2 regions of the Shewanella sp. SP1S1-7 genome follow, and region 1 is predicted to be linked to the other one. Evidence: predicted binding sites of a transcription regulator. Region 1 holds the regulator's gene; the other holds the start of a gene.
The links. The regulator sigma-54, encoded in region 1, starts transcription at its own class of promoters, with help from an activator protein. The targets are predictions, from matches to a motif close to GTTGGCACGNNNNTNGNNT.

Region 1 (6,190 bases):
GTGTTGGCCGCCCAAGCGCTGCAAGTGATGGACTCAAAAAACATCAACGGATTAATTGTTATCGATAAAGACCGCCATCCAATCGGCGCTCTTAACATGCTAGACATGGTTAAAGCAGGAGTCATTTAATGCCACAGCAAGGATTTTACGGCCCAATCAGTGATGATGTGTGGCAACGCGCGCAAAAGATTAAACTGTTGATCTGTGACGTCGACGGGGTGTTTTCCGACGGTCGTATTTACCTAAGCAATAGCGGCGAAGAGCTAAAAGCCTTCCACACTCGCGATGGCTATGGCGTGCGCTCGATACTCACCAGCGGTTTTAATCTTGCGGTTATCACTGGACGTCAATCCAAAATCGTTGAAAACCGTATGACAGCCCTTGGGGTTGCCCATATTTACCAAGGCGTAGACAATAAGTTCGAGCCCTATGAAGCATTGCTCGCACTCTATGGCGTTACCCCAGAAGAAGTGGCGTATATCGGTGATGATATTGTCGATCTGCCAGTGATGAATGTCGTCGGTTTAGCTGTCAGCGTTGCCGATGGTCATCCCTATGTGCGTCAGCACGCCCACTTTGTGACCACGCTCAATGGTGGCCACGGTGCCCTGCGTGAACTCACAGATCTATTGTTACTCAGTCAAAATAAATTCACTTCGGCCCATGGAATGAGTATATGAGTCGTGTGACACTCGCGATTATTGCTTTTTTTGGAACTGCATTAGTGCTTTATTGGCAAGTGCAGAACAAACACAGCGGTGATACCGATAATAGAGTTAAAGATCAGAATACCCCAGATTTCATCATTGAAGATCTGCGCAGTGTTGAGTTCAATGAACAAGGGCTAGTCAATAGCCGTGTGACGGCGAAACACATGGAACATTATGATTCAACGAATCAAACTTACTTTACTCAACCTGTTTATCTTGTTTATCCAGACCAAGGTAAAGCACAATGGCAACTCAGTGCAGATCAGGGCAAGCTAAACAAGGAAACGGGCAAGGTTGTACTAGAAAACAATGTTATTATTGATGCCATTAGCGCAGAAGAACCGATCCAGACCTTGTCCACCAGTTATCTGGAACTCGATCTCAATACTATGATAATGACCTCTGAACGTACCATTTACGTCACAGGGAAAGATTTTAATATTCAAGGCCAAGGCCTTTATGCCGACCTCAACGCGCAAGAAGTGAAATTGACCAGTCAGGTAGTAGGAACATATGAAGCAAAATAACGTATTACTTGCCAGCCTAATGCTAATAATGAGCATGAGCGCCTTTGCTAAAGTCGACGACCTAAAGCAGGAAGTTAAAATCAAAGCAGTGAGCCAAACGGCAGATATCAAGAACAACCAGATCATCTTCTTTGGTCCGGTGGAAGTTACCCAAGGCTCGATAAAAATCCAAGCAAATGAACTGCGTGCATTTTCTGCCGAAGGTGAAAATAGCAAAATTTTAGTGGCCACTGGTAACCCAGCAACTTACAGCCAAGTGTTAGACGATGGCCGTCCAGCCTCGGCGAGCGCGAAAGAAATTCGTTACGATATGGCAAGCCGTACCCTGACACTGAAAGGCCAAGCTTCGTTAGATCAAGCAGGTAGCCAAGTGACGGGTAATGTGATCCGCTATAACATCATCCAGCAAAAATTGATTGCAGAAAGCACTGGTAATGGTGACGATCGCGTGATCACTATTATTCAGCCTGAAAGCTATCAAGATGATGCCAAACCAGACGCGCCAGCGGATAGACCTGTGAAAAAGCAGGACTCTAAATGACCCAAATCACCCTAAGAGCACAAAATCTGGCAAAGAGTTATAAGAGTCGCCAAGTGGTTAAAGACGTCAGTCTGACGGTCAAAACCGGTCAAGTCGTTGGCCTACTCGGCCCGAACGGCGCGGGTAAAACTACCACCTTTTACATGGTCGTCGGTCTGGTTAAAAGCGATAAAGGCCACATCTTTATCGACGATGATGATTTAACCGCAGATCCTATGCACCTGCGCGCCCGCAAAGGCATAGGTTACTTGCCGCAGGAAGCCAGTATCTTCCGTAAGCTGACCGTCCATGACAACATCATGGCCGTACTGCAAACGCGCAAAGAATTGAAGAAAGAGCAAAGGGAAGAACAACTCGAGCATCTGCTCGAAGAATTCCACATCACCCACATCCGTGACAGCCAAGGCATGTCATTGTCGGGGGGCGAACGTCGCCGTGTCGAAATTGCACGGGCGTTAGCAGCAAATCCTAAGTTCATTTTGCTCGATGAACCCTTTGCTGGTGTCGATCCGATTTCGGTTATCGACATTAAAAAGATTATCGAACAGCTCAAAAGTCGTGGCCTTGGCGTGTTGATCACAGACCACAATGTCCGTGAGACATTAGATGTGTGTGAACATGCCTATATCGTGAGTCACGGAAACTTGATTGCCGAAGGAACACCCGCAGAGATCTTAGACAATCAGCAAGTTAGGGCTGTGTACTTAGGTGAACAATTCAGGCTATAGTTAATCAAGCGGAGCCAATGCAGGCAATTTATGCCACCATTGGACTCCACTCAAGATGATAACAAGCGACCTCATCCAACAATAATAACGTAGGGATCAGCGGTAACATGAAAGCGTCACTCCAGCTCAAACTGGGTCAACAGTTAACCATGACGCCACAATTACAACAGGCCATCCGTCTGTTGCAACTGTCGTCATTAGAACTGCAGCAAGAGATCCAGCAAGCCTTAGATTCTAATCCCCTTCTCGAGCTGGAAGAGGATCAATTCGACGCCACTAAAGACCCTGTAAACCAAACGCTATCCGATACGGATTTCAGTGAATCTAGCACCCTACCGCCAGAAAAAGACAGCTCCACCATAGACACGGCAGAGTCCTTAACCAAAGAATCCATGCCCGACGAACTCCCCATGGACACCACCTGGGATGAAGTGTTCACCGCCTCTCCCAATTCTGGCCCCGGCGGCAGTCGTGAAGACGATATGCCCTTCCAAGGTGAGACCAGTGAAGGCTTGTATGAACACTTAGAATGGCAAAAAAACCTCACACCGTTTTCTGAAACCGATTTAGCCATTGCCACCGCCATTATTGATGCCATCGACGATCAAGGCTATCTCACCCAAAGCACTGACGAAATCCTCGAAGCCATGGGCAATTCTGAGGTTGAGCTCGACGAAGTCGAAGCCGTACTAAAGCGCATTCAACATTTTGATCCCATTGGTGTTGCCGCCCGCGATTTAAGCGAGTGCCTGTTGATCCAACTGTCGCATTTCGCCGCTGACACGCCCAACCTAGAAAACGCCCGCATGCTGATCAAAGATCATTTAGATCTGATCGCAGCCCGCGATTTTAGATTGTTGATGCGTAAGACTAAATTAAAAGAGGATGAGTTAAGAGACGGCATAGCGCTTATCCAAACCCTCAATCCTCGCCCAGGTTTATTGATTACGCCCAACGATGACGAATACGTCATCCCAGATGTGTCAGTGTCGAAGAAAAATGGCCGCTGGGTGGTTGAGCTGAATCCTGACTGCATGCCAAAAATCAATGTAAACCAACATTATGCCTCGATGGCGCGCAGCACTAAAAGCCAAGCCGATAGCCAATTTATTCGTGGTCATCTGCAAGAGGCTAAATGGTTTATCAAGAGTTTAGAGAGCCGTAATGATACCCTGTTGAAGGTGGCGAACTGTATCGTCCAATATCAGCAAGGTTTCTTTGAATACGGTGAAGAAGCCATGAAACCTATGGTGCTGAACGATATTGCCGAAGCGGTAGAAATGCATGAGTCGACCATCTCAAGGGTGACGACACAGAAATACATGCATACCCCTAAGGGACTTTTTGAACTAAAATACTTCTTCTCTAGCCACGTCGGAACTGACGATGGTGGGGAGTGCTCATCCACAGCAATCAGAGCCTTCATTAAGAAACTGGTTGCAGCGGAAAACCAGAAAAAACCATTAAGCGACAGTAAGATGGCACAGCTTCTGGCAGAACAAGGGATCAACGTAGCCCGCAGAACCATTGCGAAGTACCGAGAGGCTATGCTCATTCCGCCTTCTAATCAGCGTAAAAGTTTATAACCTACAGTGGATATCGGAGGACGTTTCTATGCAAATAAACCTGAGTGGACACCATGTCGAAATTACCGAATCGTTACGCGCATATGTAGAAGAAAAGTTTTCAAAACTTGAACGCCATTTCGAACAGATCAATAATGTGCACGTTGTGCTCAATGTCGAGAAAATGCAACAGATTGCCGAAGCGAGAATAAATCTTATCGGTGGTGAAGTTTTTGCTACTTCAGAGCATGCTGACATGTATGCCGCTATAGACGCCCTGATTGACAAGCTTGATCGTCAGGTTATTAAACACAAAGAGAAGTTAACAAAACACTAATAATGGAACTTTGTACCATACTGCGGCCGGAGTGCACTACCTGCGCCACTCCGGGCAGCAAGAAAAAGGTACTGGAACTCATCAGCGACTTAGTCGCTGCCCAGTACCCGACCCTCTCATCTCAAGAGATATTCGAAAGCCTAGTGGCGCGCGAAAAGATGGGGAGCACAGGTATAGGTAACGGCATCGCCATTCCACATGGTCGACTAGCCGATATAGATCAGCCCATTGCCATACTCATTAAGTGTGAAGAGCCGATAGCATTCGATGCTATCGATAAGCAACCTGTTGATATTTTATTTGCACTACTGGTGCCTGCAGACCAATGTCAGCAGCACTTAAGTACCTTGTCTTGCATGGCCGAAAAGCTGAGCGACAAGCAAATATTAAAGCAATTACGCAAGACGCATGATGAAACGGAACTCTATCAGGTAATCACTGGATGAAACTGGTCATAGTGTCGGGCCGCTCAGGCTCAGGCAAATCTGTCGCCCTAAGGGTACTCGAAGATCTCGGCTATTATTGTGTCGATAACCTTCCCTTGCCCTTAATCGGCACTTTGCTTGAGCAACTCAAAGGCAGTAACGATCTCGTCGCCATCAGTGTCGACGTGCGTAACATGCCTGAGCAGGACAAGGTCTTAGTGAAGCAACTGGCGAGCCTGCCTCCTGATACTGAGTTAACCAGCTTCTTCCTCAATTCCAGCGATAAAATTCTGCTCAAGCGTTACAGCGAGACCCGCCGTTTGCACCCTTTGTCGAAGAGCCAAGTCTCTTTGCAAGAAGCGATAAAACTGGAAGGGAAGCTGCTCGAGCCTATGTCAAAACTGGTCGATCATTACATAGATACGTCGAACCTGAATATCTATGATTTAAGCGACCAAGTCAGACAAATTCTGCTCGGCAGCGTCGATAAAGAGTTAGTGATCAACTTCGAGTCCTTTGGCTTTAAGCACGGTATGCCAACCGAAGCCGACTTTATGTTCGATGTGCGCTTCCTGCCTAACCCACACTGGGAACTGGCGCTGCGTCCATTGACAGGCTTAGATGAGCCCGTGGCTGAGTTCTTAAATCGTCAACCACTCGTGAATAAGTTCATCTGGCAAATCGAAAATTTACTGGAAACTTGGCTGCCACATCTCGAGCGCAACAATCGCAGTTATTTAACTGTGGCGATTGGCTGCACGGGTGGGCAACACAGATCGGTTTACGTCGCAGAGCAATTGGCTAAACGCTTTAGTAACGGTAAACATAAAGTTTATGCCCGCCATCGAGAGCTGAATAATGCCAAAGCTTGAACGTCAGATCACCATCTGTAACAAACTGGGATTACATGCCCGTGCCGCCACTAAGTTGGTGGTACTGGCATCCGAGTTTGATGCGACCATCACCTTAATACAAGGCGATAAACAGGCATCCGCCGCCAGCGTGCTCGGCTTATTGATGCTTGAGACTGGCATGGGTAAAACCATTAAACTTATCGCCGAAGGCCCAGATGCTGAGCCCGCACTCGATGCCATTTGTGCCTTAATCGACGCTAAGTTTGACGAAGCCTGTTAGTTTCATTTCATACTCAGTGTTCCACACAGGCACTCAGATTAGTACACATCACACTTAGCACTGCGTATTTGTGCAGTTCACATCTCGTTTCAAAAGCTTGGCGACACATTTGTCGCTCGACGACACGAACCATAGGCGATTACACTAGCGAGCATTACCGCTGACTCACCTTAGTCTTAGCCGCCTTAATCTATGCGTAAAACGCATGACCTATGCCAGAGCG
Region 2 (6,190 bases), on a different contig from region 1:
AATGAAATCTGCCCTAAATACGGCATGACCTTCGATGTCACAACCAATGCCTGCTTACGCTAATAAGCGATGACCAAGATTAAAATGGAAAACGGGCGCTGAGCTCAGGGTATTGTTGCTTTAAATCCTTGGGCTTAGTGCTAAATTTCTTCCCTACGGGCGTCGCCTTGCCCGATGGCATAAAGGGCAGCTCATCACCGGTTCTATCTTCATATAATTGCCCAGCAATAAGATCGTATTCATCCACAAAGGGATAAGCATAGGCATCTCGCTCAGGCCAAGCGGCTAAACGCGCTAAAGTATCAGGCTGATTGACTACACCATCGTAGATTTCTTTGCCGAGTGAAATCAAAAAACACCTGAATTCGGCAAAAGCATATTCAGAATCACAGCCAGTAATAATGTAAGCCGCACCCCACACCGACCACAAATAACTCCGGCGCATCTGCTGACCAAAGATTTTATCGAAGGCTTTTAACTCTTCATTACTCAGTTCGGCGAGTTTCTGCTTCAGTGCTTGAGTCAAAGACTCCTGTGATTGCGCCGCTTCCGTTCGCGTGACTAAACCCCAAAACTCAACTTCTGTCATAAACTTCACCTATTAGAGCCTTTCGCAAAAAGGCATATTCTACACGATATTAAGGTTATACTGGACTCGGATTAGGGCATTTCCTACACTTGCTCATCTTCTTCGCTACCTGTCTACACATACATCTATGCCTAAACGTCTTATGCTACTGATCTCTTTATATTGCCTCTTCAGCATTGCCGCACTTTTACGGGCTGTGACAACGCAATCCTTTGATGTATTCACCCTAGGCGCCCTCCCCGTGCTCGTTGGCATAATGATGCGCACGCCGTGGTCGAGCTTAGTATTGAAGATTTATATCGGCATGCAAACCTTAGGATTTTCCGCCCTAGGCATTACAGCGATTATTGCCTATCGTATAACCCCTGAAGATGTAAAAGTGATTGTTTCTGGTCACAATATTCCTATGTTGCCGCTGACGATAAGCATTATTGTCATTTTACTCCTGCAATATTGGATCGCATTTTCTAAGGTCACGAGTCATTATTTGACCCGTCAAACGCAGTAATGGACATTTGTTGCTAAGCTGTTACTAATCGCGTAGCTTAGCGACCCAATAAAATACTTGCGACTCTTAACTTGAAGTAGACTATGAGCCATTTATCGCCCAGTGAACTTTCCATTCTTTTGGTAGAACCTTCAGATATCCAGCGTCGAATTATTATTCAACGCTTACAACAGGAAGGTATTCTCAGCATTCAAACCGCAGAAAATATTGAAGCGGCTAAAGATATTATTGCTCGCCACAAACCCGATCTTATCGCCAGCGCGATGCATTTTGATGATGGCACCGCCATCGATCTCTTAGGCTACTTAAAGGCTAGCGCGGACTGCAAAGATATTCAATTTATGCTGGTATCGAGCGAGTGTCGCCGTGAGCAACTTGAGATATTCCGTCAATCGGGTGTGGTCGCTATCTTGCCTAAGCCCTTCAGTGCCGACCATTTAGCCACAGCCTTAAATGCCACTATCGATCTGCTCAGCCACGATGAGCTCGACCTCAGTAATTTCGATGTGCAGGATGTGCGCGTATTAGTGGTCGATGATAGCCGCATGGCAAGAAACGTTATTAAACGCACTATCGGTAACTTAGGGATGAAACTGATTACCGAGGCCGAAGATGGCGCACAGGCCATAGAGTTGATGAAAAACAATATGTTTGACTTAGTGATCACTGACTACAATATGCCAAGCGTAGATGGCCTTGCGCTGACTCAATATATCCGCAATGAAAGCCAGCAATCGCATATTCCCATCTTGATGGTGTCTTCCGAAGCAAACGATACCCACCTCAGCAATGTGTCCCAAGCGGGTGTGAATGCCTTATGCGACAAGCCCTTTGAACCCAAATTGGTTAAAAAATTACTCTATCAACTGTTAGAAGAATAAAACCAGAATAAAACTTAAGTCACGAACTGAGCAAATATTCTGCGCTTTACCGAACATCCTCCGGCACCTTAGACGCAAAAGGCTTTCCAAGCGCTAAACCTTATGGCATGTTAGGCACGCTTATTTCAAATAAATCTACGGAAAGAAGAGACAATAAAAATGAACAAAACTGAACTTATCGCCAAAATTGCAGAAAATGCCGATCTAACGAAAGTAGAAGCCGCACGCGCATTGAAGTCTTTTGAAGCAGCCATTACCGAATCAATGAAAAATGGTGACAAAATCTCCATCGTAGGCTTCGGTTCGTTTGAAACTGCGACTCGTGCAGCTCGCACCGGCCGTAACCCACAAACGGGTAAAGAAATTCAAATCGCTGAAGCGACTGTACCTAAGTTTAAAGCGGGTAAGACCCTACGCGACAGCGTAAACTAAGCGAGAAAATTCAAAACAACGCCTCCATTGTGAGGCGTTTTTTTTGCCCTATCCCAGTGAAACGCTGAATATTTTTTGCACAACAAGAGTGCGCCTCTGCCCCATAAACTGGCAAATAAAAACATTTTATTAACACTTGATATTCTAATATCTTGTTTTACATAGAATTGTAATAGTGGCATGTGATTAGCAAATCCCTTCTTAGAAAAAAACCAAGATGCACTAATGACCACTGCTTACTTAAGTGTGCCACTGGTGAATCGATAAATAAGTCAATCGAGGGGATGAGCATGAAGAAATCACTGTACAGCGTTTTGGCCTTATCGACGGGAATGTTACTGGCTGGCAATGCCTTTGCAGCCGTATCAGGCAACATTGGTGGTACCTCTAATTACCTATGGCGCGGTGCGACCCAAACTAAAGATGCGGTCGCAATCCAAGGTGGGATTGACTACAGCCATGATTCTGGATTTTATGCCGGCACTTGGGCATCGAATGTGGATTTTGGTGATGATACGAGCTACGAGCTAGATCTCTACGCGGGTTATGGTGGCAATATTACCGAAGACATCAGTTACGACTTTGGCTACCTCTACTACGCCTACCCAGACGCTCCTGGCAGCATTGATTTTGGTGAACTCCATGCTGCAGTAACTTGGAAGTGGCTTGAACTGGGTTACTCCCATGTCATCAATGCCGGTGACGATGTCGCCGCCGATCCGTTAGATAATAAAGATCTCAGCTATCTTGCCGCGACTGTCTCTGTGCCTCTCACTGAAAAACTTAGCTTATCAGTGCACTATGGCTACTCAAGCGGTGATGTTGTGCAATCTTGGTTTGGCGAAGATAACTATGCCGACTATAACGTCACACTCAGTGCAGATACCAGCATGGGCACAGTGTCGTTCATGGTTTCTGATACCGATCTCACCGATGATGATGCCAAACTGGTACTCGGCTATTCCTACAGCTTTGATCTCTAAGATCTAACATTTAGGATCTTACGTCTAAGCTCTAAGCATAAAAAACGCCACCTTAAACGGTAGCGTTTTTTTAGCGTAATCAACTATTAGGCAATAATAGGTCTATTGGTTTTACGGGCAGCGACCATTTTCTCGATATATTCAACAATAGGCTCAGTCACTGAAATCCCTGTGGTTTGTTCAATCCCTTCAATGCCTGGCGCCGAATTCACCTCAAGGATCAAAGGACCACGATTAGAGCGTAAAATATCCACCCCAGCGACCACCAATCCCATCGCTTTCACCGCCGCAATCGCCATCTTACGTTCCACTGCAGTGATTTTAACCACCTCACCACAGCCACCCAAATGCAGATTAGAGCGAAAATCCCCCTCGGGACCTTGGCGCTTCATAGAGGCGATGACCTTGTCACCGACAACAAAACAACGAATATCACTGCCATTGGATTCTTTAATGTATTCCTGTACTAAGATATTCGCTTTCAGCCCTAGGAATGCTTCTATCACGCTCTCAGCAGCCGTTTTCGTCTCGGCTAATACCACGCCAATCCCTTGAGTACCTTCGAGTAACTTAATGACTAACGGAGCACCGCCCACCATATTGATGAGATCGGGGATGTCATTCGGCTTATTGGCAAAGCCTGTCACTGGCATGCCAATCCCTTTACGGGAGAGCAATTGCAGCGCCCGCAATTTGTCCCGAGAACGCGCAATAGAGATTGAATCATTCGCCGCATACACGCCCATCATTTCGAACTGACGTACAACGGCACAACCATAGAAAGTCACGCTGGCATGAATACGCGGAATGATGGCATCAAAGCCAACTAATTCAGTGCCTTCGTAATGAATGCTAGGCTTAATGGAATTAATATTCATGTAGCAGTTCAGTGTATTGATCACAACCGCTTCATGTCCGCGGCTTTGACAAGCCTCCACTAAACGTTGTGTCGAATACAACTGGGGGAATTGGGATAAAATACCTATTTTCATTGCTGAGTGACCAACTTAAGCATGAGTGAATAAACCATTCTGCGGCACTAAAAGCACAGCGACAGAAAAAGGGGCTGATATTTGTCTATTGCTCAGTGTAAAGCAAGAAAATATTCCTCACCAGACGAAATCACTATGCTATTGAAATAGTTCGAGACCTCTCACACTGGGAACTGAGTTTGGGTTAGTAGTGGCAGAATATACTTGGCCTCAAACGCCGCGGCATCTAAGGGGCGAGAGAATAAATACCCTTGTAAAACAGTGCAATGGCGAGCAGTGCAAAACTCTGCTTGCTCAAACGTTTCAACACCCTCCGCCACAGAAATAACATTAAACCCATAGGCAAAGTTGAGTAAAGCGGCGAGCAATCGGGTGTCTTTTTCATCCTTATCGTAGGAAGCGACAAAGCTTTTATCGATTTTCAGCACGCTGATCGGAAACAGTTTGATGTGTTCTAATGACGAAAAACCCGTCCCGAAGTCATCGAGGGCAAAACGCACCCCTAATCCGGCGATTCTATCGAGCACTTTGGCATGTTCATGGGGATCTTCAATAAGGCAATTTTCTGTAATTTCAAGCTCTAATGCTCCAGCAGGCAGGCCTGTCTTCGTCAGTGTATGCACGATTTTATCAAACAGGTTCTCATTTCCAATTTGAGAGGCTGAAAGGTTTACTGCGATAGTGAATTCTTGGCCTAGGGGCTGTAATTGGGCTAACCAAACCTGTGCCTGGGTACAGGCTTGTTCAAGCACCCAATCATCAATGTCATCCATTAATCCAATTTCTTCGGCTATGGGCAAAAATTGATCTGGGGCGATAATACCATCCACAGGATGCTGCCATCGGATAAGGGCTTCCATCCCCACCAGCTGATGGGTTTTCGCATTAACCTGTGCTTGATAATGGACCTTAAATTCATTTCTTTTTAAGGCTATACGTAAACTTGACTCGATATGATTACGGTAGCGCACCTCTTTGTCTAGGGCTTCCGAATAAAACTGGATCTGGTTTCGGCCCATCTTTTTAGCGCGATACATGGCGATATCGGCGCATTTCATCAGCTCAGAACTGTTCGAAGCCGCTTCATTATAAAAAGCCACACCGATACTGGCACCGATAAGCACATCGTTATCACCGAGGCAAAATTCATCCTCAAAGACTTTGAGCAGTCGATTGGCCACTATCATGGGGAAATATTTATAATCGTTATCTGTCACCAGTACGACAAATTCGTCACCGCCTAAACGGGCAATAATGTCGCCATCTCGCAGCACTTCACTTAATCGAGCCGCCACTTTGAGTAACAGCACATCACCCGTTTGGTGGCCTAAGGTGTCGTTAATCGCTTTGAAATCATCGAGATCCAGTAAGATGACCGCTAAATAGTCGTGACAGCGTTTCGCCCTTGCGATCGCTCGATTAAGACACAGTTCAAAACCATAGCGATTAACCAGCTTAGTGAGCGAGTCGTGCTCGGCCAGCTCTTTTAGTTTTTGATGGCTATTCCGTAACGCCAATGCCATTGAAGATCTTTGTTTCGCGTAGCGAATCGCACGGGTTAAGATCCGCGAGTTAACCTCATCCTTAAGCAGAAAATCCTGCGCACCTAATTCAATGCAGCGCTGGGCCAGTTTCTCATCTTCATAGCGACTCAGCATCACGACCACAGTCTGATCTTGCGTCATGGCATTGAGCTTAATTAACACTTCTAACCCATTGGCATCGGGCAATAAATAATCCAATAGAATGCCGTCGAAATGACGTTCTAAGGCAAGATTCAAACCATCAAATGCACAATTGGCTTC

Region 2: a site for sigma-54 is predicted at 2,585-2,603, ahead of Q4Q49_RS12665 (TorF family putative porin). Genes of this name have one in related genera too.

The regions. Positions count from the first base shown of each region.
Region 1 covers NZ_JAUOEU010000010.1:124,819-131,008, forward strand. Annotated here, with positions in the region: gene Q4Q49_RS10490 (KpsF/GutQ family sugar-phosphate isomerase) at 1-129, shown strand, start outside; gene kdsC (3-deoxy-manno-octulosonate-8-phosphatase KdsC) at 129-680, shown strand; gene lptC (LPS export ABC transporter periplasmic protein LptC) at 677-1,237, shown strand; gene lptA (lipopolysaccharide transport periplasmic protein LptA) at 1,224-1,778, shown strand; gene lptB (LPS export ABC transporter ATP-binding protein) at 1,775-2,506, shown strand; gene Q4Q49_RS10515 (RNA polymerase factor sigma-54) at 2,614-4,092, shown strand; gene hpf (ribosome hibernation promoting factor) at 4,121-4,408, shown strand; gene ptsN (PTS IIA-like nitrogen regulatory protein PtsN) at 4,411-4,854, shown strand; gene rapZ (RNase adapter RapZ) at 4,851-5,705, shown strand; gene Q4Q49_RS10535 (HPr family phosphocarrier protein) at 5,692-5,967, shown strand.
Region 2 covers NZ_JAUOEU010000014.1:111,137-117,326, forward strand. Annotated here, with positions in the region: gene Q4Q49_RS12640 (hypothetical protein) at 1-63, shown strand, start outside; gene Q4Q49_RS12645 (DUF4240 domain-containing protein) at 80-589, opposite strand; gene Q4Q49_RS12650 (hypothetical protein) at 717-1,097, shown strand; gene Q4Q49_RS12655 (response regulator) at 1,181-1,978, shown strand; gene Q4Q49_RS12660 (HU family DNA-binding protein) at 2,138-2,410, shown strand; gene Q4Q49_RS12665 (TorF family putative porin) at 2,701-3,393, shown strand; gene rimK (30S ribosomal protein S6--L-glutamate ligase) at 3,480-4,385, opposite strand; gene Q4Q49_RS12675 (GGDEF domain-containing response regulator) at 4,547-6,190, opposite strand, start outside.